DNA from 2 places in the Idiomarina sp. UBA3162 genome. Region 2 is predicted to be linked to the other one. Evidence: predicted binding sites of a transcription regulator. Region 2 holds the regulator's gene; the other holds the start of a gene.

Region 1 (16,250 bases), on a different contig from region 2:
ACCCATGCATCGCCATTGTCCGCTTTGACAATGTTATAAGGCATGATGCCGATGTCGCGCTGAACTTCGTCATCTTGGAAACGACGACCAATCAAACGCTTAATCGCAAACAAGGTTTTATTGGGATTAGTAACTGCTTGGCGTTTTGCCGGCGCACCTACCAAAGTTTCGCCATCGTCGGTAAATGCGACCACAGATGGAGTGGTGCGATCCCCTTCACCGTTTTCAATAACACGTGGTTTGCCGCCGTCTAAAACCGCGACACATGAGTTTGTTGTACCCAAGTCAATGCCGATGATTTTACCCATAATTAATCTCCACTACTTCTATTCTGTTCAAACCGCTCTGGTTTGAGCGTTAATGATTTCGATAACTGTTATTTGGGGGCTACATTTAAAATTACAAGCCCTAAAACATAATTTCTCTTACAAATTATGCTTTTGTATCCACGCTGCCGTTACTATTGCGTGCCACCATCACCATGGCTGGGCGCAATAAACGTCCGTTGAGTTCATACCCTTTCTGCATAACGGCGATAATGGTGTTGTTTTTATGCTCTGCCGACTCTTGCATCGACATCGCTTGGTGCAGGTCTGGATTGAAAACCTCGCCTTCTTCGCCTACCGCTTTTACGCCGAACTTATCTAGCGTTGATGTCAGACTTTTATAGGTCAGCTCAATGCCTTCTAAAAAGCTTTTTAACTCTGGGTTTTCGGTATCAGCGGCTTGCATCGCGCGCTCAAGATTATCAACACTGGTGAGTAGTTCGTTGGCAAACTTCTCTAACGCAAATTTATGCGCCTTCTCCACATCCTGACTCGCGCGACGACGTACGTTTTCCATTTCCGCCTGACTACGCAATACTGACTCTTTTTGCTCGTTCACTTTGGCTTCGGCCTTGGTCAAAGCGAGCTCAAGCTCCGCGATACGGTCCGCTTGATTGTCCGCTGCCGCAGCTGTTTGCTGTTGGGTTTCCGGCTGCTCATCGCTACCTAACGCTTGCTCAGCTGCTTTCTCGGCTGCTTCTTTCGCAGCCTCTTGTTGAGCGGCTTCTTGTGCTTGCTGCTCAAAGTTTTCGGTTGTTTGCTTCGATTGCTTATCACTCATAACCCATACTCTTTAAATGTCCAATGAACGTATGCGTTGTTATGTGGGGATAGTCGGATTAAGATTCAAGACCTTTATTTCGCTTGATAAAAATTAACGCAACACGTAGCGTTAACTAACGACTTGAGGACAGCGGTAAGCCCTATGACACAACCCGCATTTAAGCGCGTCGCGCTATTAGGAAAAATTAATGATACTGGCACTCGCCATACGCTTGAGGCGCTTATCAGTGCCTTGTGTGAAAGCCAGTATGAAGTTTGTTTGGAAGAACGCTGCGCAACCCAAGTGAAACCAGGCAGTTGTATCGATACAGGCTCGCTCGAAAAGCTCGGTGAGTGGGCCGATATTGCCGTGGTAGTAGGCGGAGATGGCAATATGCTCGGTGCCGCTCGCGCATTGTGTGACCATGATGTGGCGGTTATTGGAGTAAATCGCGGTAACCTGGGCTTCTTAACTGATTTAGCACCGGAGGACGCGGTGAGCGCGCTGATGGATGTATTGGCAGGCAAGTATGTGAGAGAAGAACGATTTCTCCTCTCTGCCTCGGTGAAGGGCGAATCGATCAAGCAACAAGGGGTGGCGGTGAACGAGATCGTGCTCCACTCTGACAAAGTCGCACACATGATCGAATTTGAACTGTACGTGGATGACCAGTTTGTCTTTTCGCAACGCTCTGATGGCGTTATTGTCGCCACACCAACCGGCTCTACAGCGTATTCACTTTCGGGTGGAGGCCCCATTTTACATCCCAATTTGAACGCTATTACCTTAGTTCCGATGTTCCCCCATACGCTGAGTAGCCGTCCTATAGTGCTCGACGCAAACTCACAAGTGCGACTGCGAGCCGCCAAAGACAACGATCATTTACAAATCAGTTGTGATGGTCATGGGCGCCTCGATGTGATGCCGGGAGATGAAGTGATTATCGAAAAACACCCTCACACGCTGACCATGGTGCACCCAACAACACACAGCTACTATCACGTTCTGCGTAATAAGCTCGGCTGGGGCAGTCGTCTTTTCTAGCTGACTAAAAAAAAGTCACTCGCTGCATTGCATTTGAACAATAATACTGTATAACTACTGTATATACTGTATAAGCAAACAGTGTTACTGTTATTTTTATTGTGAGGAGCCCAGCCATGTTGACTGAGTTACACATTCGCAATTTTGCAATCGTCAAGCAGTTAGATATTGAATTTAAAAATGGAATGACAGCCATCACGGGCGAAACCGGTGCGGGTAAATCTATCGCGCTTGATGCGCTCGGGCTATGCCTAGGCGGACGTGCCGATGCCAACTGGGTAAGACCCGGTTGCGATAAGACCGATATCAGTGCCCGCTTCACCATTACCCGCGAGAGCCCTGCCCATCGCTGGCTCATCAACAACGAGCTCGACGATGATTTAGAGTGTGTTTTACGTCGCACCATCAGTAAAGATGGGCGTTCACGCGCTTGGGTCAATGGCGCCCCCGTTACGCTGACACAACAACGTACCTTAGCCCCGACTTTGGTCAATATTCATGGCCAACATGAGCACCAGTTACTCGTAAAGGAAGAACACCAACGCGAGTTACTCGATCAATTTGCACAACACGGTGAACTGATTACAGAGGTGCAAAACTGCTATCGAAACTGGGCGAGCACCGAAAAACGCTTTCGCCAACATCAACAGCGTAAAGAAGAGTTATCAGCTCAGAAGCAACTGTTAAGTTACCAAGTTAAAGAACTGAATGAGTGTAATATCGCTGACGGTGAATTTGAACAACTCGAAAGTGATCATAAACGGCTGACTCATGTTCGCGCTTTGACTGAAAACAGCGCCTTTGCTTTAAATGCACTCTATGATGGAGAGCACAATAATGTGTCAGGACTCATTCAAGCAGCGCATGGGCGGCTAGAGGAATCCGCCGAACTCGATGAACAGATTCAACCAATTCTGGCATTACTTGAACAAGCTAAAGTTCACATCGAGGAAACCGCTTTGGAACTGCGTAATTATCAAGAGCAGCTTGATATTGATCCCGAGCAACTTGAACTCACTGAGCAGCGCATGAGTCAAGCGATTGCCCTTGCTAAGAAGCATCACGTTGCTCCAATCGACTTGTATCAACATCATCAACAGTTACAACAACAGTTAGATGAACTCGAACGCGCCGAGGAAGACAACCAACAGTTAGTCGAACAGCGTCAAGCATTACGTAGTCAATATCGGCAAGCAGCACTTAAGTTATCGACGAGCCGCAAACAAGCAGCTGATAACCTGGGTGCAGAAATTTCCCGCGCCATGAATAAGTTGAATATGCCCCATGGTGAATTTGTCATCCAGGTCAATCATGACGACAAAGCCACAGCAACACTCTGGGGCACCGATGAAATCTGTTTTACCGTCACCACCAACCCTGGGCAGCCCCTACAAGCACTGAGTAAAGTTGCATCAGGTGGGGAACTATCACGTATTAGCCTTGCCATACAGGTCATGTGTGCCAATCAAAATACGGTACCTACCATGATGTTCGACGAAGTCGATGTAGGCGTCAGCGGCCCTACCGCAGCAGTTGTCGGTTCGATGTTACGTAGTCTCGGCGAGCAGTGCCAAATTATCTGTGTAACTCACCTACCGCAAGTTGCTGCGAAGGGGCATCATCAGATGCAGGTACTCAAGCAAACCGATGGCGCACAAACAGAAACACACGTTTGGCAGCTTAATGAAGAACAACGAATCGATGAGCTGGCTCGCCTGTTAGGCGGCGATAGCATTACCGAAAAGACTAAAGATAACGCGCGTGAGTTACTTATTCATTAAGTTTTCCTACGCCAACGCTAGCTAACTCGGTTTTGTTTGTTTATCATCGGTGACAACATTTAACGGTAAGAGTAGTTAATGAAACAAATCGGAAAAACTTTGGCCGCTGTAGCGGTCGTCGCAGGCCTATCAGGTTGCTCTGTATTAAATGACTGGGTGTATCGTATTGATATTCCCCAAGGCAACTACCTCGAACAGCGCGATGTCGATAAGCTACGTATCGGTATGACACAAGAACAAGTCGCTTTCGTGTTGGGTCGCCCTGTGGCGGAGAACAGTTTTAACAGTGACCGTTGGGTCTATGTATATGATATGAATCCAAACGAGGGCAAGCCGTTTCGAAAGGAGTTAGTTCTAGACTTTAACGAAGGACAACTTGCCAGTTTATCGGGTGACTTTGATAAACCAGAAAACTTCGACACACCGCTCGATCAGTAACGGTTTAAAGCCCTATGACGCAACCGCTCAGAGAAGAGCTCGGTGAAGTTGTAAAGAGCCCAAAAGATTCACGGAACTTTCGTGCCATGAGACTGCAAAATGGACTGTCAGTTTTATGCGTGCAGATTCCGAACAGTAAAAAGGCGTCTGCCGCACTCGCCGTCAGAGCGGGTCATTTCAATGATCCGCTTGAGACTCAAGGTCTTGCTCATTTTCTCGAGCATATGCTCTTTTTAGGCAACAGCCAGTACCCTGACCCCAACGAATTTCCAGAGTTTTTAAGTGCCTATGGCGGCCAACAAAATGCATGGACAGGGTCTGAATTCTGTAACTTCTTTTTTGATTGTCAAACGCGTGCCCTATCCCGCGCACTCGATTACTTTTCTGCGATGTTTACGGCGCCGCTATTCGACGAGGCATTGATCAGAAAAGAGCGTCAATCCATCGAGTCGGAGTTCCGTTTAAAGGAAAAAGATGAATTACGCCGCCTTTATCAAGTGCATAAATCGACATGTAATCCTGAACATCCTTTTAGCAAATTCTCAGTGGGTAATTTAGATACGCTAGTCGAAAATAATAGCCAGACCTTACAAGAACAACTGCGCGAATTTTTCGAGACCTATTTTAATGCCGACAATATGCGTTTAACGATCGTCGGTGCTCAATCCGTTGATGACTTAGCCCAACTTGCCGAGCAGCACTTTGCCAAACTTCCGAGCGGCAAAGCGAACAATCCGCAACAATTAGAGGCGTTACCACTCTACTTACCCACGCAAATGGGTGTTTATATTCAGGTCAAACCGGTCAATCCAGCACGACGGTTGATTATCACTCTACCGTTGCCGGGCATCGATGATGATTACAATAACAAGACCACCAGTTTTATTGCTCACATCCTCGGTTATGAAGGCCCATATAGCCTATACGCTGCGTTAAGAGCGCAAGGTTGGGTAAATAGCCTGTCGGCGGGTGGAGGCATGAGTGGCAGTGGCTACAAAGATTTCAATATTAATATTCAACTGACAGAGGACGGTGTAAACAACGCGTTTCAGGTCGCGCAAACAGTCTTCAACTACATCCGTAAAATTAAAAACGAAGGCCTCGAAACGTGGCGCTACGAAGAAAAACGGTTAACTTCAGAGCTTTCTTTTCATTTTCAGGAAAGTCCGCCAGCAGGCGAGCTAGCGCCGCAACTTTCGGTCAATGCGCACCATTATCCCATACACGACGTTGTTTACGGCGATTACCGTATGGATGGGCTCTCGATTCAACGCGCGAAAAGCACGCTTGATCTTATGGCTCCTGAGCGAGCGCGTATCACGTTAATCCATTGTGATGTAGACACTGATCGGCAAACCGAGCTGTACCATACGCCATACAGCATCCGAGCTTTGTCGGCAGATGAACTGGCAATACTTAGGGCTGCGCGCTTGCCGATTGATATCCGACTTCCTGCACAAAACCCTTACATTACAGACCATATGGAACCCTACCCATTGGAGCGTAAAGCCAACGAGCCCAACGCTGTGATCAACAAAAATGGGATCACCATTTGGCATTTTCAGGACCCTGACTTCAGGGTGCCCAAGGGTCATATTTATCTCAACCTAGAGTCCCCAACCGTTAATCAATCCGCCACGCATTTTGCGGTTGCACGGCTTTGGTCTGAACTACTTATCGACTCACTGAATGAGGCTTTATACGATGCTGAAGTTGCTGGATTGCACTTTAATATCTACCCGACTCAGTCAGGTATGACGATCCATACAATGGGTCTATCCGCAGGCCAGCTTCCGCTGCTTAAACAGTTGATGAAGCAAGCATGGAAGATCAAGTTTCAACGCAATCGTTTTACCGCCGTTGCGCAGCAATTACAACAGAATTGGCAATCGGCGCACAAAAATCAGCCACTGAATCGACTATTTGCCGAGCTCAACTTAACGCTACAGCCACGCTTGTTTGCCCTACACGATATGGCAGAAGGACTGGGCGACTTAAATTATAAAGCGTTTTCTCAAATGAGCAGTGAATTGTTTAAGTCGATGACTGTTTCGGCACTGATTCACGGTGACTGGAGAGCAAAAACCGCCTTAGAGCTACATCAGTTAATCAGCGAGAGCGCCGAGGGACGTTTAACCGCGCAGCCACCGCAACTCAGTCCAACGCGACTTGGACCAGGCGAAGTGCGCAAGCAGACCGTCGCCCAAACAACAGACGACAATGCTACCTTAGTATATTTCCAAGGTGATAACGATAGCCCTGAACAGCAAATTACATGGATGTTGGCGCAGCAACTATTAAATGCAGGCCTATTTGACGAACTACGCACTCAGCGTCAACTGGGCTACGTAGTGGGCAGCCAATATTTCCCCGTGCGCCGTCTCCCTGGCTTTATGGTGTTTATCCAATCACCTACGCACGAGCCAGACCAGCTGCACCAACAAATTCTCTCCGTACTCGCTGAGAAAGTGGCGCAATTAGATGACCTTTTGACTTTACAACGTTGGAAGCATGCTAAACATACTCTGGCGGAACAACTGACGGTTAATGACCGCAGTTTACGCACCCGTAGCCAAAGGTTTTGGGGAGCGATTCAAATGGGCGAGACTCACTTCGAGCGTAATCATGAAATGAGTCAGGCACTGGAACAGTTACAACTCTCTGATTGGCTTAATGAGATCAGACGTTTAATTATTGAACAACCAAGACAAATTGTATTGTTATCGTGCCAGCAGTAAGGGTTATAATAGCTTTGACAGATTTTTGTCTTTAAGTTAGCGTAACACTCAATTAACAAATTATAAGAGCTGTAGAGCAGCCATTAATCAGGTCCTTAAGTTGCGTGTCCCATTCATCATCTTAGCTAGCCTTGTTTATTTCGCATTGGCTACTTTTAGTCCGCATTCGCTTGCGCATGATACACCTCACGCGACCGCGCAACTCGACGCGCCCATTATTGACGTTGTTTCAGGCCCACTCGGCTTTCTGTGGTTAGCCACCCCACAAGCTGTCTACCGCTTCGACGGCTCCAGCTTACGTAAAATTGAGCTGACCGACGGCGTTACCGGCAAGAATGTTCTCGAAGTCCACGGCTTAACGAACAATCAAGATCAGTCCCTACTCATTGGCAGCAGTCTCGGTATTTATGCTTTACCATTCAGATCACATGATTTGGAGGCCGCTTTAGTATTGCAAAGCGATCACCTCCTCGATACCGGTATTCAACAGATCACTGCGATTGCAGGTTCACCACTTATCGCGCAAAACCAAAATGCACTGTTAATCGAGCATCAAGGAGAATTGTTGCCACAGCCTTTGCAGTACGATGATGAAGCCGTTCAATCCATTCGGTTTATCAAACCCATTAATGACTGGATCTGGCTTGCCGAAGGACGCGACATTTACGTTTGGGATGGTCTAGGCAGTAACCTATTTAAGTTAACTATCGAAAACCCAATTACCGCTAAGCTTCCCGAAGGACGTCTAATTGATATAGAACTTACCGATAACGGGGTGTATTTGCTCTACAGCGAATTCATCGTTCAACTCGATAGCAGCTACCGCTTGGTGCATATTCAACCGTTAGACCTACTAGATATCCAAGGTGCGGTGTTACAACTCAGTCTCGCGCAGAAGCAAGCGCTGACCTTATTAACGTCATCTAATTTATATCGACTCAAATCGTCTGCAGAGGGCGCCATTGTCGCCCATTCATTTAATCCGACTAAGCATATTACAGGTCCTTGGCAACAATATTACTCTGACCACGGATTTAATGTGCTTATCAATAATCGCGGTGAGCTGGAGGTATTCAATGCGCCCGATCCATCTCAGGCTAAATTGTGGCTGAATGCCGAAGTGAGCTCATCAGGCGCAGTATACATAGACTACTCGAGACCTGCATTTAATCTCACACAACCACAAACTTTCGAATACCGTATTGATCCCATTCAAACGGCTTGGCAAAAAACATTTCAGCCACTACAAGCGCTAAAGATTAAGAACTTAACAGAGGGTGAATATACTTTGTTAGTGCGCGCAACGCTGCCAGCTCAAGACACCAAAGTGATCGAACAAAAAAGTTTCATTATCGATACAGCTGGCTTTAGTTCAATACACTACAGTTATGCAGGCTTAGCGTTCTTACTGACTGGACTTGTCATTGGTTACTACTTTATTGCAACCAAGCTCAAAGCCTACCGTAAACTCCAAGGTGATCACACGTCGTTGCATCAAATGTTAGAAGGTACGCAACAGCAAATGTGGACGTGGCATATACCCAAGAATGAAGTCGAACGCATGCACATTTGGACACATTGCGCTCAGTTTCCACTCGATGGTGTACGCTTCGGTCGCCATCAACATGAAGAAAGTAACATACACCCCGAGGATATTCGTCAACTGGTTACAACGCTAGAGCGCGTAAAATCAGGTGAATTAGCTCACTATCAGAGCACCTACCGACTAAAAAACGAGCAAAAGTGGCTGTGGGTTTTAGAGCGTGGTGAAGTGGCACAAACGGATCTAGACGGCGTACCAATTAAAATTCAGGGCGTACTCAGTGATATTTCTGACATCATAAACAGTGATGAACGACTCGATATGTTAGCAACATCACTGACGAATATTTCTGATGGCATCTGCATCTTTGATCGCTTTTTCAGGAAGCGTGAGATCAATACCGCTTACGAACGCATTACCGGCTACGAACGCGCTCAAGTCATCGGTCAAGCATTCACGTTGGCCCATTATGATCGGGACTTCACTGATCAGATAAAACATACAGTACTCCGTCAAGGGCGTTGGTCGGGAGAAGTCACCGATTTTAAAGCCGATGGTTCAGAATTATTACTTGAACTCACACTCGATGCGGTGCGCACAGATAACGGGGATATCAAACTAATCGTCGCCAGTTTCTCCGATATTACCGAGCGCCGTAATACAGAGAATGAACTCCGACGGTTATCTAATACAGATAGCTTAACGGGCTTACCGAATCGCTCCTACTTCCAAGTCAGTCATTCTAATTTGGTACGCAAGCGTGTTTCTCATGCTTTGCTATTATTTGATTTGGACGACTTTAAACGAATTAACGACTCATTGGGTCACGAGGTCGGTGATGAACTCTTATGCCGAGTCGCTGATCGTTTGGCAGAATTAGGAAGACGGCAAGACACCCTGTACCGTCTTGGTGGCGATGAATTTGGTATCCTCGTTGAGGACAATACCGATATTAATGTCATCAGCTCCATTGCCCAACAAGTCAACACTGAAATAGCTAAGCCTTACCGTATAAAAGGACACGAGATTGCGTTAGGCAGCTCAATTGGCATTGTGCTTTATCCGCATGATGCGCATACCTCTCAAGAGTTGCTGCAAAAGGCGGATACAGCGATGTACCATGCCAAGCAACGGGGAGGTAACTGTTACCAATTCTTTAACGCATCGATGAACGAAAACGCGATCCAAAGATTAGTATTAGAAAGCCAAGTGCGTCATGCCATTCGCACCGAGCAAGTCGAAGTGTTTTACCAACCGAAAATGGAAATTGCGACGGGCCATATTTCAGGTATCGAGGCGCTGGCGCGAATTCGCGATGAATACGGGCAATTCATTAGCCCATCACAGTTTATCCCACTGTGCGAAGAAACCGGTCTGATTATTCCGCTCAGTGAACAAGTCTTACGTACGGCCTGTAGAGATATGCGCCAGCTACTCTCATTGCAAGGTGCGCCTCGCAGTGTCGCGATTAATCTATCAGCACGCCAATTTACTCAATCAAGTTTGGCCCTGTTCATTGAGCAAGTGTTGCAAGAAGAAAATATGCATCCTCGTCACATCGAATTTGAGATTACGGAAGGTATGGTGATGAGCGATCCTGAACGTGCTATTGCGATGCTAGAAAACCTCGCTGATATGGGCGTGCAACTTGCACTTGATGATTTTGGCACCGGGTATTCCTCACTCGCTTATCTCAAGCGTTTCCCAATGCATACGCTTAAAATCGATAAGGAGTTTGTTGACGACATTACCTTCGATGAACGCGACCGTAAGATGGTCGAATCCATAATCGGCATGGCCCATAATTTAGGACTGAAGGTTGTCGCTGAAGGTGTTGAACAAAAAGCTCAATTGGACATTCTGGAAAGATTACAATGCGAGTATATACAAGGTTTCTACTTCGCAAAACCGATGAGCGCCGAAGCGCTCATCGAATTCATTACTAAACAGCAGCCTGCCTACTCATAAAAGCGTTTGCCCTGCTCAGCCATTTGCTTCAGCAATGGTGCGGGTTGATAACGATCACCGCGTTTCTCTGCTAAACGCTCCATACGCTTCACAATACTGCCAATGCCCTCGGCATCCATATACCGGAACGGGCCGCCACGGAATGGCGGGAAACCAATACCGAATACCGAACCAATGTCACCGTCACGTGCACTGCGAATAATGCCCTCTTGCAAGCAGTAAGCCGCTTCGTTAAGCATTGGCAACACACATAGCTCAGCAATTTCATCACCTTCATGCTTAGCTTGTGGTTCAATATTCAGTAGACTATACACTGATTTATCAACCGGCTTGCCTTTCACACCTTTGCCATATTGATAGAAGCCTTTGTTGTTTTTCTTACCCTTACGACCATCATCAATCAGTTTGTCGAAAGCCGCAGGTGCCTCAAAGCGTGTACCCAGTTCTTTTACAAGGATCGGCGCAACTTTCGCGGCGACATCGATTCCTACCTCATCCAATAACGTAATTGGACCGACTGGAAAGCCAAATTTAACCAAAGACTTATCAATATGCTCAATCGGCTCGCCCGCGATCAACAAACGCGCCGCTTCGTTCATGTAAGGCGCTAAGATGCGGTTAACAAAGAAACCGGCACCGTCTTTGACAACGATAGGTGTTTTGCCTTGCTTTTTAGCCAACGCGACCGTCGTCGCAATGGTTTCCTTTGACGTATTTTCGTGGGTAATAATTTCCGCGAGTGGCATTTTATCGACAGGCGAAAAGTAATGCAGACCAATGACACGATCGGGGTGTTGAGCGCCCTCGGCGATCTGTGTGATCGGCAACGAGCTGGTATTGGTCGCGAAAATCACGCCGTCCTTTCCATGTTGCTCGACATCAGCGACCATTTTTTTCTTCAGGTCGAGATCTTCGAACACGGCTTCAATCACCACATCAACACGGTCAAACCCGGAGTAATCCAACGAACCGCTCAGCGAAAGCATGGTTTTCTCTAACTCCGCACGACGCATATGACGGCGTTTAACTTTCTTATTCAAACGCTCGTAGCTGTAATGCAGTGCATGAGTAATACCCTCAGGACTAATATCCTTGATACGCGCTGGGATACCGGCTTTCGCCGCAGTAACAAAGGCAATACCACCGCCCATCAAACCGCCGCCTAACACGCCCACACGCTTAATATCAGCTGGCTTAACACCATCCGCACCCGTCTCTTTCTTCATTTCTGTTGTGGCAAAGAAAATCTGTCTAAGCTGGTAAGACTCAGGGGTCATAGCGAGTTCACCGAAAGCGCGAGCCTCATAGTCAAGGCCCGCATCGCGACCCTTTTCAACGCCAGTTTTAACCGCCTTAATGATCTTATCAATGGCTGGATAATTGCCCTTCGCTTTAGCTTGCGCCTGCTCACCTGCTTTTTTATAGATGATGCCACGACCATAAGCGGTTGCCTCAAGCAACTTGCTCATGCCTTTTAGGTTCGCTTTTGAAGGTTTGGCCTTTGCCTTTTTAGCCTGTTTAACCGCAGCTTCTAGCAAGATTGATTGCGGTACAATTTCATCGACTAGACCCGCCTTGAGCGCTTGCTTAGCACGCAACTGTTTACCCGTTAAGATCATGGTGAGACCTTGCTGAACGCCCACCAACGCAGGTAACCGCTGTGTTCCGCCTGAACCGGGTAACAAGCCAAGTTGAACCTCAGGTAACCCCAATGCCGTTTTATCACTGTCAGTACACACTCGCACGTGACATGCCATGGCTAACTCAAGCCCACCACCTAAGCAGGCGCCATGGATAGCAGCAACAACCGGCACATTAAGCTGTTCGATACGATCAAACATCGCCTGACCTTTGCGTGCCAAACTCTCTGTATCAGCGGCGGTTTCACAGTCATTAATCATGTTAATGTCGGCACCGGCGATAAACGAGTCGGGTTTACCGCTTATAAATACAACACCTTTCAGCTCATTATTATCCTCAAGGCGGTTCATCAAACGACCCACCTCATCGGCAAAGCTATCTTTTAAGGTATTCATGCGTTCGCCGGGAACATCGATGGTAATTACCGCAATACCATCCTCTCGAATATCTAGATGAAATGCGTTATTGTCTGTCATTATTCGCTCTCCAAAATCATCGCTGCACCCAAGCCGCCCGCTGCGCAAGCTGTTGTCAATGCAGTTCCGCCGCCACGACGACGCAATTCATACAACATTTGTGTAATCATCCGTGTGCCCGTTGCTGCAAAGGGGTGTCCATAAGCAATCGAGCCACCCAGTACATTAAATTTATCCGGGTCAACTTCGCCAATTGCCGCATCACGTCCCAATTTTTCTTGCGCAAACTTCTTACTCGCAAACATTTTCAAGTTGGTCAGCGTTTGCGCCGCAAAGGCTTCATGCATATCGATCAACGTCAAATCATTGAGCGTCATACCCGCACGGTCTAGGGCGATAGGCGTCGCATAGCTCGGACCCATCAACATGTCCTGCTCGACTTCAAGTGCTGCGAAGGCATAGCTACGCAGGTAACCTAAAATCGGATAACCCAGCGCTTTGGCACGGCTTTCCGTCATCATTAACACCGCCGAAGCACCATCGGTCAGCGGCGTTGAATTAGCCGCTGTCACGGTGCCATGTTTTTTGTCAAACACAGGTTTGAGTTTACCGAGTTTCTCTAAAGAAGAATCGCCACGAATATTGTTATCTCGATCAATGTGCTTCTTATACGGCTCTGGGTAGGCAGTCATGACCTCCTCATCTAGGTAGCCTGCTTCCCACGCTTCGTGCGCGCGGCGGTGAGAATTCACCGTTAACTGGTCTTGATCCTCACGTGAGATATGATGGCTTTTTGCCATTTGCTCCGCAGTTTGTCCCATACTCAAGCCCGTTGAATACTCCGCCACTGCGGGCGGTACGGGGAGTAAGTCCTTAAGACCTAGTCGGCGCAGTATCGCGATCCGTTGACCCAAGCTCTTGGCTTTATTCAAATCAACCAGTGCCCGCCCCAGTTTTTTGCTAACGCCAATCGGCAACACTGACGATGAATCAGCGCCCCCGGCAATACCGATATCGACATGCCCCGCCATCATGGCTTCGGCGATATTAACCGCCGATTGGAAACTCGTAGCACAGGCACGGGTGACACTGTAAGCATCTGTTGACACGGGAAGCTCAGTGCCTAAAACAATCTCACGGGCAATATTAGGCGCCGCGGGCATCTGTACGACCTGTCCAAATACCAATTGCTGTACCAATTTACCGTCAATTCCCGTACGATTGATAAGCTCTTGGACGACCATTTTGCCGAGATCGACAGCGGGGATGCCATGAAAGTCTGTTGCCTGGCGTGCGAAAGGTGTTCTTAGTCCCGCAACGAAAGCAATGCGGTCCCCTTTCGGTGTTAGCAACCGTTCAGTTGCAGACATATGATTTCTCCATTAAAAATTAAGCGTCAAATACTGGTCTGACCACACAAGATGTTACAAATTCTAGCTGTTTAATCTACAGATTAAAACCTTGGTTTTCGTTAAAGTAGAGAACATCATTGAAAATAGCATGCTCAGCCTGCATAACAATACAGATGAGCACAAATCATTCGCAAAATAGATAGTATAAGCGGGAGCACCATGGCTGCTGAACAATTCAAACAACTGCAAGCATTTCTAGATAGTCAGGTATTGGGACAGCCCGAGTTCACCAAGAACTTGTTAATCGCGGTACTCGCAGATGGCCACCTACTTGTAGAGGGCCCTCCAGGACTTGCTAAAACCCGTGCGGTACAAGCGTTGGCGAAAGGTATCGAAGGCGACTTTCACCGCGTTCAATTTACCCCGGACCTCCTCCCTGCCGATTTAACCGGTACAGATATTTATCGACCTGAAACAGGCGCCTTTGACTTTCAACAAGGTCCATTGTTTCATAACCTCATTCTCGCCGATGAGATCAACCGAGCGCCGGCTAAAGTACAGTCAGCGCTGCTCGAAGCAATGGCTGAACGGCAAATTACCGTGGGTCAACGAAGCTATCCGTTATCCGACTTATTCATGGTGTTGGCAACGCAAAACCCACTTGAGCAGGAAGGTACCTATCCTCTGCCTGAGGCACAGCTAGACCGCTTTCTAATGCATCTAAACCTCGATTACCCCGATGCCGATACTGAATTGAAAATTTTACGTCTTACACGGGGCGAAGCCATTGATGGTCAAGCCACTATGCCCACGCCTCTGACGCAAGGGCAACTTTTTGAAGCTCGCACCCAAGTGATGCAGCTGTTCCTGGATGAGGCCGTCGAGCAGTATCTCGTGCAACTGGTTATGGCTACGCGAGTACCGGCGAATTACGATGAGACACTTGCTAGTTGGATAACCTATGGCGCGAGTCCACGAGCAACAATAGCACTCGAGCGCTGTGCACGAGCCAACGCATGGCTAAATGATCGCGACTTCGTCACCCCCGATGATGTCCGCGAAGTATTCTTTAATACGTTACGTCATCGCATCATTATTAGCTATCAGGCCGAAGCGGACGGTATTAGTCCAGACACTGTACTCGAACGTATTCTAGAACTTGTTCCATCGCCGTAATGATGATGCAAAGCTTAACCACTGAACAATGGCTTGAAAGATTGCATACCGATGGCTTGCAGCCCAGTATGCAAGAGCTAATGTACTATCGCACCAAGCTGCCAGCTTTTGCTCGTCACCAACGTCAGTTGCCCGCATCCTCGCAGTCTGGCGCTCTATTAAGCAAAACACGCGGGCGCGGTATGGAGTTTGATGAAGTACGTCATTATCAGCCAGGCGATGATGTTCGCTCAATCGATTGGCGCGTGACTGCACGGACCGGCAAAGCACATACGAAGCTCTATCGAGAGGAAAAGGATCGTCCTGTATATATTGTGGTTGATCTCGCGCTGACGCAACTGTTCGGTAGTCAATTGCTGTTTAAGTCAGTACAGGCGTGTCACCTTGCTTCTGCACTTGCGTGGCAGACCCTTCAACGAGGCGATAAAGTCGGCGGCATCATCAGTAATGGGTGGCTACAGAACGAGTACAAACCCAGTTTACAACACAAATCAGTGATGCACTTTTTGCATGGGCTGACGGAGATTCATCAAGATAGTTTGGCGCGCTGGCGTCAACAGACGCCTCCTCACGCAGCCCCGCTCGGCAAAAGTATCGACCATTTAACGCAACTGGTGAAGCCCGGCAGTCTCATCAACATTATCAGTGACTTTGAACACCTTAGTAACACGACACTGGAACAATTGGCGCGGTTGAACACTCGAAGTTCTGTGCGCACTTTTAAACTATTCGATCCGATGGAGCAGCAATTGCCGGAAGGCTACTCGAGTCAACCGCTGAGCGTGCATGACGGTGAGCGACAGGCGATGGTTAATCTAAATAATATGCGGCAACGCCGTGATTACCACCGACGTGCTGTGAGCGAGCTGGAGCAGTTATCAGAGCGCTTTAAACAGTATCGTTTACCCATGACTCAGGTGAGTTCTGCAATCGCCCTTGAGCAACAATGGCCTGAATTACGGTGAATACATGTCCGGTTTAATACAGCAACAAGCAGATATCAGTCAGTTAAAAGATATTGTTGAACCTCAGAGCGCCTCCTTTTTACCATTAGCAACGCCGAT
Region 2 (16,250 bases):
AATTTTGCCATCCATCCACTCTCGTGGCGAAATAATCGTTAGTAGCTGCTCAGTCACCCGCTGCTGTTTCTCCGCCGTAATCGACATCATCATCAAGCCAAAGCCGGTAAATACACCAACTGAGATACCGATACCTAAAAACATTCCCAGTTCGCTACTTCCTTCATCATCAACTGCTGACTCATCAACATCGACTTTAGCAATATCAAGCGTTACCTCGGGTTTAGAGTCGAGTACTGTACGTTGTTCATCGGTCAGCTCTAATCCAGCAACGCGTAACGTTTGTAAATAACTTTGTAGTGAGTCGGTTAAATCGCTTTGCCAGTCGTCACGTTTGTGTACGCGCAGTGTCGCTGTGTTATCTGGGTGGACAATCACCACGACATCGAGCGCCTCTGGTAGCTGCGACTTCCATTTCTCAATTTCCATCGAGCCGGCGTCACGCAAAGTGATATCTTTAGGGGCTTCATAATCACCTGGGTTAGCGCGTTGCTCGAAATAAATTGCGCCATTATATTGCTCTTCGAATACGGCACTAATAGCGCCCCATCCCATGCTTACAGCCATGATGACAACCAGTAGACCGATAGAGATAAGCTCTTGCTTCCATTTGAAAAAGCGACGGAACTCCCACCACGCGATTTTCGATACTTTGCTACTAAGCAGACTCATGCTGAACATCCTTTGATTTGTTATTGTTTTGCTCAATGGTGTTGAGGTACAACTCATGCAATCCAAGTTGTAGCGGCGAGAAGCTCCGCATGGGTACATGTTGATTAAGATCTGGCCATAAATGCTGGACATCGACGTAAGGGTCGACTGTCACATGTGCCAAATCGGTATCTATCACAGACACATCAACGATAGCCTCATGTTGGATCCATTGACGTTGAGCGACTTCAGCATCACATTCGATACGATAAACCCGCTGAGGTTGCAGTTTTGCACGTATTTCAGCCAATGTACCTTGTGCTAAAGCACGCCCATGAGACATCAACAACATCTTATCGGCAAGACGTTCTACCAATGCCATCTGATGAGCGCTAAGCAACACCGTTTTTCCTCGTTGCTTCAAGTCGGTTAGCACGTTCATCACATGTTCTTGGTTCACTGGGTCGAGGCCTGAGAATGGCTCATCTAAAATCACCAAATCGGGATCGTGAATCAGTGTCGCAATTAACTGCACCTTTTGCTGGTTACCTTTAGAGAGCTGTCGCATGGGCTCCTTTTTCCGCTCCGTCAGGTCAAAGTACGCTAACCATTGGTCGATGCGCTGCTGCGCTAGCGACTTATCGAGACCACGTAATTCGGCAATAAAACCTAGGTTATCCAGTATCGTCCGATCTTGATATAAGCCACGATCCTCAGGTAAATAGGCGAAGTCCTCAGGACTGAGTTGAGGACGAGGACCGCTGGCATCAGAAATTTCAATACGGCCCTCATCTGCTTGGGTCAGACCCACCAACATACGCACTAAAGATGATTTGCCGGCACCGTTGGGTCCGAGCAGTGCATATATTTCACCTGAGTTGACCGTGAGCGATATATTATCAACCGCGGTGACGGTCTTATAACGCTTAGTTAAGTTTGTTATTTGTATATTCATGATTCTCGCAGCGTTTAGATAAATGTAAAAAATACGTAATTTTGAATTGAGTATATCTTACAGAGCAAAAAAAACCCGCAACAGCCGTTGCGGGTTTTTATTTTGTTTCAATTTGTAAGCTACGGATTTATTTAAACGCTGGGTCCCGCAGCTACTAATGCTTTACCGTTTTCAGTATCAGTGAACTTCTCAAAGTTCGCTACAAAACGCTGCGCGAGGTCTTTCGCTTTCAAGTTCCAGTCCTCTACGTCCTCGTAAGTGTTACGCGGATCAAGAATGGCGCTATCTTCAACGCCCGCCAATGCAGTCGGCATTGCCAAGTTGAAGTATGGTAACTGATGGAATTCAGCATCCTCAATCGAACCATCAAGAATGGCATCGATGATTGCGCGCGTTGCCTTAATGGAAATTCGCTTACCGGTTCCGTTCCAGCCGGTGTTCACTAAATACGCTTCAGCACCGGCAGCTTCCATACGCTTCACTAGTACTTCAGCATACTGAGTCGGGTGCAACGTCAAGAAAGCCGCGCCAAAACAGCTTGAAAAGGTTGGGGTGGGTTCAGTGACGCCACGTTCAGTACCCGCTAATTTAGCTGTAAAGCCAGACAAGAAGTGATACTGCGCCTGCTCTTTAGTTAACTTTGATACAGGAGGTAATACACCAAACGCATCTGCGGTTAGGAAAATCACCTTCTTCGCATGGCCCGCTTTAGACACTGGCTTAACGATATTATCGATGTGATAAATCGGATACGAAACGCGCGTATTCTCAGTTTTGCTATTGTCATCAAAATCCACACTGCCATCTTCGCGCACAGTGACGTTTTCTAATAGCGCATCACGACGAATAGCATTATAAATATCAGGCTCCGCCTCTTTAGACAGGTTGATAGTTTTCGCATAACAACCGCCTTCAAAGTTAAATACGCCATCGTCGTCCCAGCCGTGCTCATCATCACCGATAAGTGCTCGCTTTGGATCCGTCGACAATGTTGTTTTGCCCGTTCCCGATAAACCGAAGAACACTGCTACATCACCGTCTTTACCTACATTAGCCGAGCAGTGCATCGATGCCATGCCTTGTAGCGGCAAGAAGTAGTTCATCATCGAGAACATACCTTTTTTCATCTCACCGCCGTACCATGTACCGCCGATTAACTGGATTTTTTCGGTCAGGTTAAACGCCACGAAGTTTTCTGAGTTAAGGCCTTGCTCTTGCCAATCGGGGTTAATGCATTTTGCTCCGTTCATTACCACAAAGTCAGGCTCGAAGTTTTCTAACTCTTCGCCTGAAGGACGGATAAACATGTTTTTAACGAAATGCGCTTGCCACGCTACCTCGGTAATGAAGCGCACGGCTAAACGGGTATCTTCGTTTGCACCACAATACGTATCAACGACAAACAAGCGTTTGTTCGATAACTGGTTGGTGACCAATCCTTTTAAGTGAGTCCAGGTTTCTTGTGACATCGCTTTGTTGTCATTCTTACCCTGATCCGCCCACCAAACCGTGTCACGCGTTGTGTCATCTTTAACAATGTATTTATCTTTTGGTGAACGACCGGTAAAGATACCAGTATCTACTGCAACGGCACCGAGCTTGGTCACGGTTCCTTTTTCAAAACCATGCAGGTCGTTGCGAGTTTCTTCCTCAAATAAAACATCATAAGAGGGGTTATGAACAACTTCTTGGACATCATTGATGCCGTAGCGGCTCAGATCCAAATTTGGCATGACAAGGGCTCCTGAGATACGGTCTTGCATTAAACGAACGTTATTTCTTGCGGCACTCGCGTAAATCCCTTTATGCACTCGCCACAAGCATAAAATTTGGTCGCGAATGTTACCTTTTATTGGTAAAAAAAGATAGGGCAAAATTTTCTCAGTCCGTTAGAATGCCACCTCTTTTACTCAATATTTAACTAAAGTTGTTTTGTCCTTATGCGTGACTCATTTAAGTCAAGAATTGGATTCGTCCTGGCGGCGGCAGGTTCAGCCGTTGGTTTAGGTAACATTTGGGGGTTTCCGACCCAGGTGGCTAACCATGGTGGCGGCGCGTTTTTGCTTGTGTATTTGTGTGTAATTTTTGTGCTTGCTATTCCTGCGCTTTACAGTGAGATGCTTATTGGCCATCACGCGCAAGCCAATCCAGTTCGCTCGCTCAAACAACTTAGCGAGGGACGCATGCGCCCGGTAGGCGCGACGATGGGTCTACTTAACGTCATTGGCTCGTGTTTAATGTTAAGTTTCTATCACATCGTGGCTGGTTGGATGCTAGTTCATGCACTGGGCTATCTTGCTACGGCCATGGGCTTGTCAGGCATTGCTGACTTTTTACTTACCGGCAGTATGGTGCGCGACCTGGTCTTTACTTCCGTGTTCTTAATTCTTACTGCTTCGGTTGTCCTTAAAGGTGTCGAACAAGGTATCGAGCTCTGGTCAAAGCGCTTAATGCCGCTGCTGGTTATTTTATTAGTCGGTCTCATCGTTTATATCGCCAGTTTGCCTGGTGCAGGCGAAGGTTTTAAAACTTATCTAATCCCTGAGATTCAACAGTTTACCGATCCCGATATTTATATCGCCGCCATGGGTCAGGCTTTTTTCTCGTTATCGATTGGTTTGGGCGGCATGATGATTTACGGCTCATATCTGCGCCCGGGTGCGCAATTGGGTCGTTTAAGTTTATCTGTAGCCGCGTTAGATACGTTGGTCGCATTTTTAGCGGGCTTGCTGATTATTCCTGCATTATTTGTCGCTATTAAATTGGGCGTTTCCGTTGAACAAGGCAACCAGTTTATTGGTGAGGGACAGTTGATATTCGCTGTTTTACCGGAACTTTTCGGCAGTATGGGCTTTGCCGGTTTATGGGTTGGCTTTGGCTTCTTTATTTTACTCAGCATAGCCGCACTCACATCAACCATGGCGCAGGCGGAGGTGCCAGTCTCCTATTTACTAGAAGAGCACGACTTACCACGTCCTGTCGCCGTCGCCATTGCCATGCTCGTTATCGCGCTGCTCGCGCTATCCCTAGTGCTCTGGTTTGAGCCGCTGTTTGGCTGGGTGGTTACCGCCGTAACACAATTCCAATTACCGCTGTCAGGACTATTTTACTTACTCGTTATCGGCTGGTTCTGGAAACGCAGTAATCATGTTACAGCGTTGGCAGCGCAGGGATTGCGCTACCGTTTACTGCGTTGGCATTTACGTTATATCTGCCCGGTACTGATGGGGCTGGTTTTTTACCAAAGCGCTATTGCTTAGTTGCTTAAGGGCGCTGACCAGCAAACTTCTGCTGCAGCGCCTCAGCCACACGCCCATCCACAAACTCGCCAACGTCGCCGCCATGCAAAGCAACTTCTTTAACTAGAGTCGACGAAATAAAGGAGTTTTCTTCAGCGGGTGTTAAAAACACACTTTCCAGCTCGGGGAATAGTCGTCGATTCATATTGGCAAGTTGGAATTCGTACTCAAAATCCGAGACCGCGCGCAAGCCACGAATCAATACCGATGCATCATGGTCCTTAGCAAAATTAACTAACAGTCCTGAAAAGCCCACCACACGGACATTATCGAGTTTCTCAGTCACTTGTTGAGCTAATAGCACCCGTTCTTGCAAGCTAAATAACGGCTTCTTACTCGGACTTTCTGCTACACCGACGATGATCTCACTGAACAGACTTGCAGCGCGCTCGATGAGGTCGGCGTGGCCATTAGTGATGGGATCAAAAGTGCCAGGATAAATAGCTCTACGGTGCATAGGTTCCTCGTTTTAACGTTGTGCAAACTTTACAGTACATCCCCAAAACTGGCTCATCTTTGTAGCTTTTGCAAATTAGGGATGCGGCTTTCAGTGAACATGCGTAAAATACAGGGTAATGTTAAGAAAGCCAAATGACTGAACAGGATTTCGTAATGAACACAAATTTTTATCAGCACCTTAATGAGCAACTCGAGCAGACCAAATCAGACGGCCTGTACAAAAAAGAACGTGTTATCACTTCTGATCAAAGTTCTGAAATTACCGTTAATGGTCAACAAGTGTTGAACTTTTGTGCCAACAATTACTTAGGTCTTGCCAATCACCCTGATCTGATTAAAGCGGCTAAGCAAGGCCTTGATGAGCACGGTTTTGGTACTGCATCGGTGCGCTTTATTTGCGGCACGCAGGATATCCACAAAACACTGGAAACGAAACTTAGTGACTTTCTGGGTACCGAAGACACGATTCTTTATTCTTCGTGTTTTGACGCCAATGGGGGTCTGTTTGAGACCTTGATGGGCCCAGAAGACGCGATTATCAGCGATGAATTAAACCACGCCAGTATTATTGATGGTATCCGTCTTAGTAAGGCGAAACGCTACCGCTATAAAAACAATAATCTTGATGACCTTGAACAACAACTTAAACAAGCAGATGCCGATGGCGTACGTTTTAAGTTGATTGCAACCGACGGTGTATTCTCGATGGACGGTGTTATCGCCGATCTTAAAGGTATCTGTGACTTAGCTGACAAATATGATGCCTTGGTGATGATGGACGATTGTCATGCAACCGGGTTCTTAGGCGCCAATGGTAAAGGTACCCATGAATACTGTGACGTTTTAGGTCGCGTTGATATCATCACCGGAACGTTGGGTAAAGCTTTAGGCGGTGCTTCCGGTGGTTACACATCGGGCAAAAAGGAAGTAATCGATTGGTTACGTCAGCGTTCGCGTCCTTATTTATTCTCTAACTCAGTAGCACCGGCTATCGTTCAAGCATCTATTAAAGTGCTTGAAATGCTTGAGCACGGTAACGAATTACGTGAGCAACTCTGGGATAACGCAACCTATTTCAGAACCGAAATGGAATCAGCAGGCTTTACTTTGAGCGGTGCTGACCATGCGATTATTCCAGTCATGATTGGCGACGCACGCCTTGCTTCTGAAATGGCTGATCGTTTGCTCGAAGAAGGTATCTATGTCATCGGATTCTCGTTCCCTGTCGTACCTAAGGGCAAAGCACGTATTCGTACACAAATGTCTGCGGCGCACACACGCGAGCAACTTGACCGCACCATTGAAGCATTCACACGTATTGGTAAAGATCTCGGTGTTATTTAATACCGAGTCTAAGGACTGATTATGAAAGCATTAGCGAAATTGCATTCAAAACCGGGTATTTGGATGACGGACGTCGAAAAGCCCGAGTATGGTTATAACGACGTTCTCATCAAAATTAAAAAAACCGCAATTTGCGGTACCGATGTTCACATTTACAAATGGGATGATTGGTCACAAAAAACAATTCCTGTGCCCATGGTTGTAGGTCACGAATACGTGGGTGAAGTTGCCGCTATGGGCGAAGGCGTGCGCGGCTTTGAAATCGGTGACCGTGTATCCGGTGAAGGGCATATTACCTGTGGTCACTGCCGCAACTGTCGTGCTGGACGCCGTCATTTATGCCGCAATACCTATGGTGTTGGGGTCAACCGCCCAGGCGCGTTTGCCGAATATTTGGTTATCCCGGTCGATAACGCGTTTAAACTGCCAGATGATGTTACTGACGATATGGCGGCCATCATGGATCCGCTGGGTAACGCGGTTCATACCGCCCTTGCCTTTGACCTCGTTGGCGAGGATGTTCTGATTACTGGCGCAGGTCCAATCGGTATTATGGCGGCGGCAGTGGCTCGTCATGTCGGGGCGCGTCATGTGGTGATCACCGACGTGAACGAATACCGACTTGAACTAGCCAAAAAGATGGGTGTAACTCGTGCCGTTAATGTGGCAGAAGAGAGTCTTAAAGACGTTATGTCAGATCTGGGCATGAAAGAAGGCTTTGACGTCGGACTAGAGATGTCTGGTGTACCATCAGCATTTTCGCAAATGCTTGCGACGATGAACCATGGCGGTAAAGTTGCAATGTTGGGTATTCCACCTGAGAACGTTGCTATTGATTGGAACGAAGTTATCTTTAAGGGACTCGTCATCAAAGGCATCTATGGCCGTGAAATGTTTGAAACCTGGTACAAAATGGCTAGCTTGCTGCAATCAGGCTTAGATATTTCACCGATCTTGACCCATCAAATGTCAGTTGATGACTACGAAGAAGGGTTCGAAACCATGGTTTCGGGTCAGTCCGGTAAAGTCATTCTTAATTGGGACTAACGATGACTCAATCTGTTCGTCATATTTCATTGACAGAAGCCCACCAAGCGTGGGCTTCGGACGCCTCTCCTGTGTTCGTTGATATTAGAGACCCGCAATCCTTTCAAGCCGGCCATATCCCTAATGCACAACCACTCAACAACGACAATATCAGTGACTTCCTAGCCAATACCGATAAAGACACACACGTCATTGTTGTGTGTTACCACGGTATAAGCAGTCAACAAGCCGCATTGGTACTCGAATCCCAAGGGCTCACCCAAGTGAGTAGCATGGACGGCGGTTTTACCGCTTGGCAAGCGGCCTATCCGACAGCAGTCGAGCAGGGATAAATTAATGAAGCGTTTACTCACAACTCAGGATGGTCCCTATCTTCAGCAATTATATGCGTGGCTTCGTAGCCAAGGAATCCCTGTCAGCGTGAGTGAACGAAATGGTAAGCTGGATTTGTTACTGCATCAAAGCAGTTACGAGGCACGAGCACGCCAACTCATTGACGAGTTTAAGGCTGACCCCAATATTATCGCTGTTCGACAAGGCACAAAGAACCGGCAGTTAGTGACTGACCTGATGAAAAACACCGGTTGGTTAACCCGTATCGTTGCCGTGATTTGCGTGCTTATGTTTATGGGCGTTATGGCGGGCGGCGATGCTTTTGTCCGTTACTTTATCATCAGCGATAGCTTCTCTCAGCTTCCGCTCGATGCACCTTGGCGCCTATTAACTCCCGCCTTTCTTCACTTCTCCGCTACTCACATCGTGTTTAACTTATTTTGGTGGTGGTATCTTGGCGGACGTATCGAGGTTTACCTAGGTACGCGCTGGTTGTTAGCGCTATTCGTGCTTACCGCGGTCAGTGCTAACGTTGTTCAGTTTTATGTAAGCGGTCCTAATTTTGGCGGCATGTCGGGTGTTGTTTACGGTCTGCTTGGATTTTGTTGGTTATACAGTGGGCAGCGTAACACACCGCTAAAGCTGCCGCCTGCACTCATCTTATTTATGCTGGGTTGGTTGATACTCGGATATACCGATGTGCTTTGGGTCAATGTAGCTAATGAAGCTCACTTAGCTGGCTTAATAGCTGGCTGCATCGCGGGTATCACGGTACGTCAGCTGAGACCAAAACCTCGTCATTGATATAGGTACTTAGTGAAAATGACTTGTTTAATCACCGGGTTACCCGTTTCTTGCGTCATTAGTTCTTGAGCCCGTTCAAAGCATTTCAAACGCAGTTGATCACGCCCAGTCATCGTTTTGATTTGATGCTCACTGGCGGTACTCAATATTTGAATGAACGCATCGCGTATCAGCGGTGCATGATGCTCCACCACACTCACATTCTTTGGGTTATCAACCATTACCTCGACAGCGACTCGGATAAAGCCTAGCCGATACTCGTCTTTATCTTTCACAAAGTTGGTAATGATATCCGGTTCGAATCCGTAGTAGGCGACATCTTGCGCTCGCGCAATGCCAACCGATAATGTCGTTAAACTTAAAATCAATACGATGTTGGTAAGCCAACGTTGCGGGATCATAATTCTATAGCCTTTATAATGTTTAACGGCAATGGCTTTGGTATGATAGCCAAAGAATATCTCAAGTACCAATAACTATGTCTGTACAATTTCTCAGTACTGAGCCCTGTCATTGGCAGCATGCCTCTGATATCCACTTAAAGCCACTCGTCGGTGACTGGTTACTGGACGAAAAATCGCTCACTGCCAAACTCAGTGCATTACCCGGCACTTTTTCGGTCGAACTCATCGGCCAAGCTGTGGCAACCCCTTTTGCCAATGAACGGTCAGAGTTTCCACAACAAACGCACTTCATCATTCGAGAAGTATTACTTAAGCTAGACGAACAGCCCTTTGTCTTTGCTCGCAGTGTTTTCCCTATATCGGCGGCCGACCATGAAAACCTTAATCTAGGTGAACTTGGCACTCAGTCACTGGGCCAATCATTATTTAATCAATCCGACTTGAAGCGTTCGACATTTGAAGTCACTCAACTACCATTAGATCATGGTGTCAGCCAAATTAACCGGCATTATTATCAACAAAACGAAGCTATTTGGGGTCGCCGGAGTTTATTTAACACCCAAGGGCAACACGTTTTAGTCAGTGAATTTTTCTTAAGTCCCGTGCCGATATACTGAGGTAATCGATGAATAAATTGAATAGCTATTGGCGTCTGATGCGCGCTGATCGACCGATAGGCACTTATTTACTTGCATGGCCAACGCTGTGGGCATTACTTATTGCGGGAGCTGGTAACCCGCCCCTCAAAGTCGTCGTCATTTTCATGTTAGGCACATTCCTCATGCGCTCCGCGGGCTGTGTAATTAATGACTTCGCTGATCGTAACCTTGATGGTCATGTCGAGCGTACCAAATTACGCCCTCTTGCCGCCGGAGAGGTCAATAGTACCGAGGCCATCCTGTTGTTTTTCGGCCTGCTAATACTCGCATTTCTATTGGTACTTCAGTTCAATACGCAAACCATTATGCTAGCTTTCGCAGCCGCAGGCGTTGCATCACTCTACCCGTTCTGCAAACGTTGGACGCAGCTCCCTCAGGTGGTACTCGGTATTGCCTTTAGCTTCGGCATTTTGATGGCGTTTAGTGCGCTCAACAATGATCAATGGTGGCTCGCAGGCGGTTTATTCATTGCCAATATCGTTTGGACGATTGCCTACGATACTGAGTATGCGATGGCTGACCGGGCGGATGACCTCAAAATTGGAATCAAAAGTACGGCTATCCTATTTGGTCGATACGACAAACTTATTATCGCTGCTTTACAGCTTGTTACGTTAATCATCCTCGCTTTGCTCTGGCATCAACTTAATGTGCAGTGGTACGCATGGGTTGGTCTTATTGCGGCGGCTTGCTTATTTGGTTATCAACATTGGATGATACGAGAACGCGCACCTAAAGCCTGTTTCCAGGCTTTTCTGCATAATCATTATGTAGGCATGGTTATCGGCGTGAGTCTCGCGCTTCACTATTGGTATTAGTTTAACCAGATTGATGGTCAACGCAGCTAATCTGCGCTGACCATCAATTGCTGGACCGACTGTCGAATGGTTTGCAGAATTGTCGGATCGAGCAGCTCATCAATATCATCACTTAACGCGCCAATTTCTGGTGCAGCAACCTGATCACCATCATCATTCACTTGCAATAGTGACTGCGCCTTTAAACTTGCAATGAAGCTGGTCATTACTTTTTTGTCATAAAATTCCGGCGCATCAATTCCATGAATCGAGCTAAGCCGCTCAGCAAGTGTTATCGACTGACGCTCAAGTTCAGCGCGTTTTATCGGCTGGGCTTGCTGCAACAGTTCTAAGACGATTGCATACCGTTGCAAGGTCTCACTCGCACTGCCCGCTAACAGCTTAAGCTGCAACCAAGCGGCGGTCTCGCGGTTAGCGGCACGCACCGTTTCACCATCAAGGCTAACGAGCTGTTGACGATCGAATTCCTCTACAATAGCACGTACCCATGTATCCAAATCGGCATCGTCATGAGACAGGAATAACTCAGCCTGCAGCATCGGGTATACTGCACTGCAACGCTCAACAATAGTTGTGACGTTCACTTCTTGCTTGGCATGAATCAAAGATGCAATAACACCCGGTAATATCATTAAGTGAAGCACATTGTTACGATAATAAGTCATCGCGATAGCGTTAGCTGCATGCAACGAAATCACTTGCCCCATCGAATCGTCTTGTACCTCAAACTTATCGGTACGTAGCGCTAACGACAGCAACTCATCTGCTGACTGCTCCGGTACATTCACGTGATGTGTGTATGGCACTTCGCGAAGTAAATTCAGGTAAACATTAATTTGGGCAATCAGTTCTTCTCGCGTTAGCGCGTTATGCTCCGAACTTAATAGCGCTAATGCAGTAAGGTTAACGCTATTAGCCGCCGCACAGTCGTTGATACCGCGCATGACTTTCTCGGCTAAGCCATTGACCGTGGGTGTTAACCAACTAGGTCTTTCGGGCTCTTCAGCACCTCGTGTGACAGAACGCTGCCAATCATCAACATGCTTATCTAGGTACGCTTTCAAATCAATGGGCGATCCAAACGTAACAAACCCTTGGCCAAAGTTCTTCAATTTGGTGACAGATTTCAGTACTTGGAACAACGACTCTTTCTCTTTATTTTTACCTTTAAGCTCTTTAAGGTAAGTCGCTACTTCCATTACGTGCTCGTAACCTAAGTACACGGGTACAATTGAGATGGGGCGCTGTTGGCCTCGCAGCATACCTTGCACAGTCATGGCAAACATACCTGTTTTAGGCGGCAGTAAGCGCCCAGTGCGTGAGCGTCCACCCTCGGTAAAATATTCAACAGGATAGCCCTTTTGAAACAACCAGCAAAGGTACTCACGGAATACCGACGAATAGAGCTTATTGCCGCGGAAAGAGCGACGAATAAAGAACGCACCACCGCGGCGGAAAATCGAACCAACGGGGAAGAAGTTTAAATTAACGCCTGCGGCGATATGCGGCGGTACTAAACCTTGTTTATAGATGACGTAACTTAACAGTAAGTAGTCCATATGACTTCGATGACACGGGACGTATATAATTTCGTGACCTTGTTGGGCAAGCTTTCGGACTTCATCGGCACCGCGCACATCAATACCATTATAAATCCGACTCCACATCCATGTCATAAAGCGATCTAATATACGGACTAAAGTTTCGCTATAGTTCGCGGCTATTTCGTTTAAATAGCCTTTTGCCTTTTTTACTGCTTGCGCTTCGTCCGCTTTGTTCGAGCGTTGCTCATCTTTAATCGCTTTTTTAAGCGCCGGTGTCTCGAGTAGCTGATTCATCAACTCATTACGGTCACTCAACTTAGGACCCGCCACCGCATAGCGCATGCGTACAAAATGTACTCGTGCCACGCGCGCCAATTTATGTGCAATGCGATAATCCGCGCCGCTTTGACGGCTCATCTGACCTAAACTTACAGGACGCGACATGCGGCACAAAACCTGACGCCCAGAGAACATGATCAACCAGAACTTTCGCAGATGACCGGGGTTGTCTAAGTCACCGGTCATAGCGTTTCCGGCATGCGCTTCTTGCCCTGGCTTGCGCCCCCAAAATACGCCAACTGGCAATAGTTGTACGTCCAACTGAGGGTCAGCCTGATGTGCTTCAAGTAGCGCTTGGAACTGCGACAACGCACGTGCAGAAGCACTGTCATCACGTTCGGGTAGTAACAGTACACGGTCAAATGACTTTCCATTGATGTAGAGCGGCTGCTGCGGATCGGGTAGGTTATTTTCTCGCGCAGCGCGTTGCAAAATCGCAAAGTCCGACTTAGCATTCGATCGCATCACGTACACCACAGGTACACTGGTGATATCCGCTTGATCGGCCTCGGGTTTATCAATTATGGTCATTGCTCGTGTCATCCATCGAATAGGATGCTTTAAGAGCGCGTAACTCCAGCTCACCGCAGTCATGATATTCCTTGCTACCCTTGCGTTTAAAACAGTAAGACAATAATCATAACAATTCCGTTCTAAAAAGTCGTCGAATAAAATGACTTGCATATCAAAAATACCTGTATATACTCACAGTATACTGTACAGATAAACAGGTAACTGAAATGCGTCCACTGACTCCCAGACAAGCCGAAATTCTTGAGTTAATTAAAGATAACTTACAAGCAACCGGTATGCCGCCAACGCGTGCTGAAATAGCGAGTCGGTTGGGCTTTCGCTCAGCTAACGCCGCCGAAGAGCATTTAAAAGCTTTAGCTAAAAAGGGCGTCATTGAAATCATGCCAGGTATGTCACGCGGCATTCGATTAATCGGTGAGGATATCGAGGAAGAACTTGGTTTACCGCTGATTGGTCAAGTAGCAGCTGGTGAGCCTATCTTAGCGCAAGAACATATTGAGCGGCACTACCAGTTAGATGAGTCCATGTTTTATCCCAGCGCGCAATTTTTGCTTCGTGTTAATGGGATGAGCATGAGAAATATTGGAATTTTGGACGGCGACTTACTAGCAGTCCATAAAACCGAACAAGCGCGAAATGGGCAGATTGTAGTCGCCCGCGTCGAAGACGAAGTCACAGTTAAACGATTTGAACAGAAAGGCCGACAAGTCTTGTTGCATCCAGAGAATGAAGAGTTTTCGACAATTGTTGTAGATCTGGCACAACAAGTTTTTGCAATCGAAGGACTTGCAGTCGGCATCATCCGTAATGGAGCTTCTTTATGAAAAGACTACAATCAGATTTCAGTAATCACCCTGGCATGTGGACATACAAAGCTCAACAACCAGAGACTATGACTGCCAACCTAGCTCCATCAAGCTTATCGGCAGCACTTGAAGCCGCGGTCCACAGCATCGGACAGCGTTGGGTTACCGTCATTGGTGGACACAGCCAGTTCATCCAACAGCTTGTCAATGCTGGTATTCCACGTCAGCGTATTCGATGGTTACGTCCCGGTAAAACTCACGACCGCGCGTGGGCACTTGAACAAGCCGTGTTATCCGGCACAAGCGATGTTGTTGTCGCATGGGTCAATGGATTCGATAAACGCGCTGTACAACGTATTCGTCTATCATCGCGTTTAAGCCAAACCCAAAGTTTTATGTTTGAAGAGGATGTATTAACCCCCCACCTGCACTAATCCCCCATTAAGGGTTAATACACTCTAGGCTGCTTCGGCAGCCTTTTTTTTAACATTTATGGATACTTTTTAACCATTCAGCGTTTTTGATCTAGATCTTTGTGTAGATTTTAGTTAATAAATGATACTACCCAACTATATAAATTAGTATAACTTAAAAACTACAACAAAGAGTTGGTAGAGAAAGTGATTTCTGGGGAGATGCTGTTCCTTTTTCTGCTTACCTCTTTGTTCTTCCTAGCTAGCGTTTTGCTAAAGCAAAGAAGAATGAGAGGAGAAGTCACGTGAAAATGAAGCCGTTATGGGCACTACCCCTGTTGTATAGTGCATCTGCGCTATCCCAAGAGCGCAGCCTCAACCTCACGCAAGGTGTTACAGAAGTTAGTCGTGACGTATACGACTTGCACATGACAGTATTTTATATCTGTTGTGTCATTGGTGTGGTGGTTTTTGGACTCATGTTTTATTCCATGATCCGACACCGCAAATCCCGCGGTCGTGAACCCGCAAAATTCCACGAGAACGTAAAGGTTGAGATTCTTTGGACCTTGATACCGTTCCTAATATTGGTTGGTATGGCGATTCCAGCGACTTCTACACTAATTGCTATGGAAGATACCTCGGACGCTGACGTCACTATTCAGGTCACAGGCTCTCAGTGGAAGTGGCACTACAAATATTTTGATCGTGAGGTCGAATTTTTTAGCCGTCTCGCAACACAACAAGAACAGATAAGTAATAAATTCGAGAAGAGCGAAAACTATCTTCGCGAAGTCGATAACCCTCTCGTTGTGCCGACGGGCGAAAAAGTTCGCTTCTTGGTCACTTCAGATGACGTCATCCACAGCTGGTGGGTGCCCGACTTCGCTGTCAAAAAGGATGCTAACCCCGGTTTTATCAATGAAGCTTGGACGCGTATTGATGAGCCAGGCATATATCGCGGTCAATGTGCTGAGCTATGTGGCAAAGACCACGGGTTTATGCCTATCGTAGTCATTGCAAAAACCCCAGAAGAGTATGCCAAGTGGATTGACGAAACCGAGGCCAAACAGATTGCTGAGCGAGAGCGCCAGCAAGAATTGCTCGATATGGAAATGTCGATGGACGAATTGATGGCAATGGGTGAGAAAATTTACAACAGCACCTGTGCAGCTTGTCACCAACCTAACGGTCAAGGCATTCCAGGCACCTTCCCAGCTCTTGCTGGCAGCCCCATAGCGTCTAAACCTGAAAATCTCGACAAACACGTCGATATTGTTGTCCACGGCGTTCAGGGCTCTGCAATGCAAGCTTTCGCGCAGCAACTCACAATGCAAGAACTGGCTGCGGTAGTAACCTACGAGCGTAATGCTTGGGGCAACGATACGGGTGAAATGGTGCAAGCCGCTGACATCAACGCAGCGATAAATGAATAAGGAGACGGTGATGAGCACAGTAGTGGACGATCACAATCACGAAGCACACCACGATCATAAGCCGTCTGGCATTACTCGTTGGTTGTTTACCACTAACCACAAAGATATTGGGTCAATGTATTTGTGGTTCAGTTTAATTATGTTTTTTGTCGGCGGTGCGATGGCGATGGTCATTCGCGCCGAATTATTTCAACCCGGCTTACAGTTAGTTGAACCTCAGTTCTTTAATCAGATGACCACCGTACACGGCTTGGTTATGATCTTCGGTGCCGTTATGCCGGCTTTCACCGGCCTAGCCAACTGGATGGTACCGATGATGATCGGCGCGCCCGATATGGCGTTACCACGCATGAATAACTGGAGCTTTTGGATACTCCCATTTGCTTTTGTCATTCTTCTATCATC

The links. The regulator LexA, encoded in region 2, represses DNA repair genes until DNA is damaged. The targets are predictions, from matches to a motif close to TACTGTATNNNNATACAGTA.
Region 1: a site for LexA is predicted at 2,198-2,217, ahead of recN (DNA repair protein RecN). Genes of this name have one in related genera too.

Annotation. Positions count from the first base shown of each region.
Region 1 is NZ_DEYI01000070.1:9,285-25,534, reverse strand. It holds partial or broken gene B2X00_RS09035 (Hsp70 family protein) at 1-308, opposite strand, end outside; gene grpE (nucleotide exchange factor GrpE) at 433-1,107, opposite strand; gene nadK (NAD(+) kinase) at 1,252-2,133, shown strand; gene recN (DNA repair protein RecN) at 2,250-3,914, shown strand; gene B2X00_RS09015 (outer membrane protein assembly factor BamE) at 3,993-4,352, shown strand; gene B2X00_RS09010 (insulinase family protein) at 4,439-7,090, shown strand; gene B2X00_RS09005 (EAL domain-containing protein) at 7,191-10,601, shown strand; gene fadJ (fatty acid oxidation complex subunit alpha FadJ) at 10,592-12,718, opposite strand; gene fadI (acetyl-CoA C-acyltransferase FadI) at 12,718-14,028, opposite strand; gene B2X00_RS08990 (AAA family ATPase) at 14,230-15,186, shown strand; gene B2X00_RS08985 (DUF58 domain-containing protein) at 15,186-16,151, shown strand; gene B2X00_RS08980 (DUF4381 domain-containing protein) at 16,156-16,250, shown strand, end outside.
Region 2 is NZ_DEYI01000042.1:210-16,459, forward strand. It holds partial or broken gene B2X00_RS04670 (ABC transporter permease) at 1-672, opposite strand, end outside; gene B2X00_RS04675 (ABC transporter ATP-binding protein) at 659-1,606, opposite strand; gene pckA (phosphoenolpyruvate carboxykinase (ATP)) at 1,738-3,339, opposite strand; gene B2X00_RS04685 (sodium-dependent transporter) at 3,547-4,866, shown strand; gene coaD (pantetheine-phosphate adenylyltransferase) at 4,871-5,362, opposite strand; gene B2X00_RS04695 (glycine C-acetyltransferase) at 5,518-6,708, shown strand; gene tdh (L-threonine 3-dehydrogenase) at 6,730-7,755, shown strand; gene glpE (thiosulfate sulfurtransferase GlpE) at 7,758-8,087, shown strand; gene B2X00_RS04710 (rhomboid family intramembrane serine protease) at 8,092-8,892, shown strand; gene B2X00_RS04715 (flagellar basal body-associated protein FliL) at 8,886-9,293, opposite strand; gene B2X00_RS04720 (chorismate--pyruvate lyase family protein) at 9,371-9,913, shown strand; gene ubiA (4-hydroxybenzoate octaprenyltransferase) at 9,922-10,773, shown strand; gene plsB (glycerol-3-phosphate 1-O-acyltransferase PlsB) at 10,800-13,250, opposite strand; gene lexA (transcriptional repressor LexA) at 13,397-14,014, shown strand; gene B2X00_RS04740 (hypothetical protein) at 14,011-14,430, shown strand; gene coxB (cytochrome c oxidase subunit II) at 14,721-15,845, shown strand; gene ctaD (cytochrome c oxidase subunit I) at 15,856-16,250, shown strand, end outside.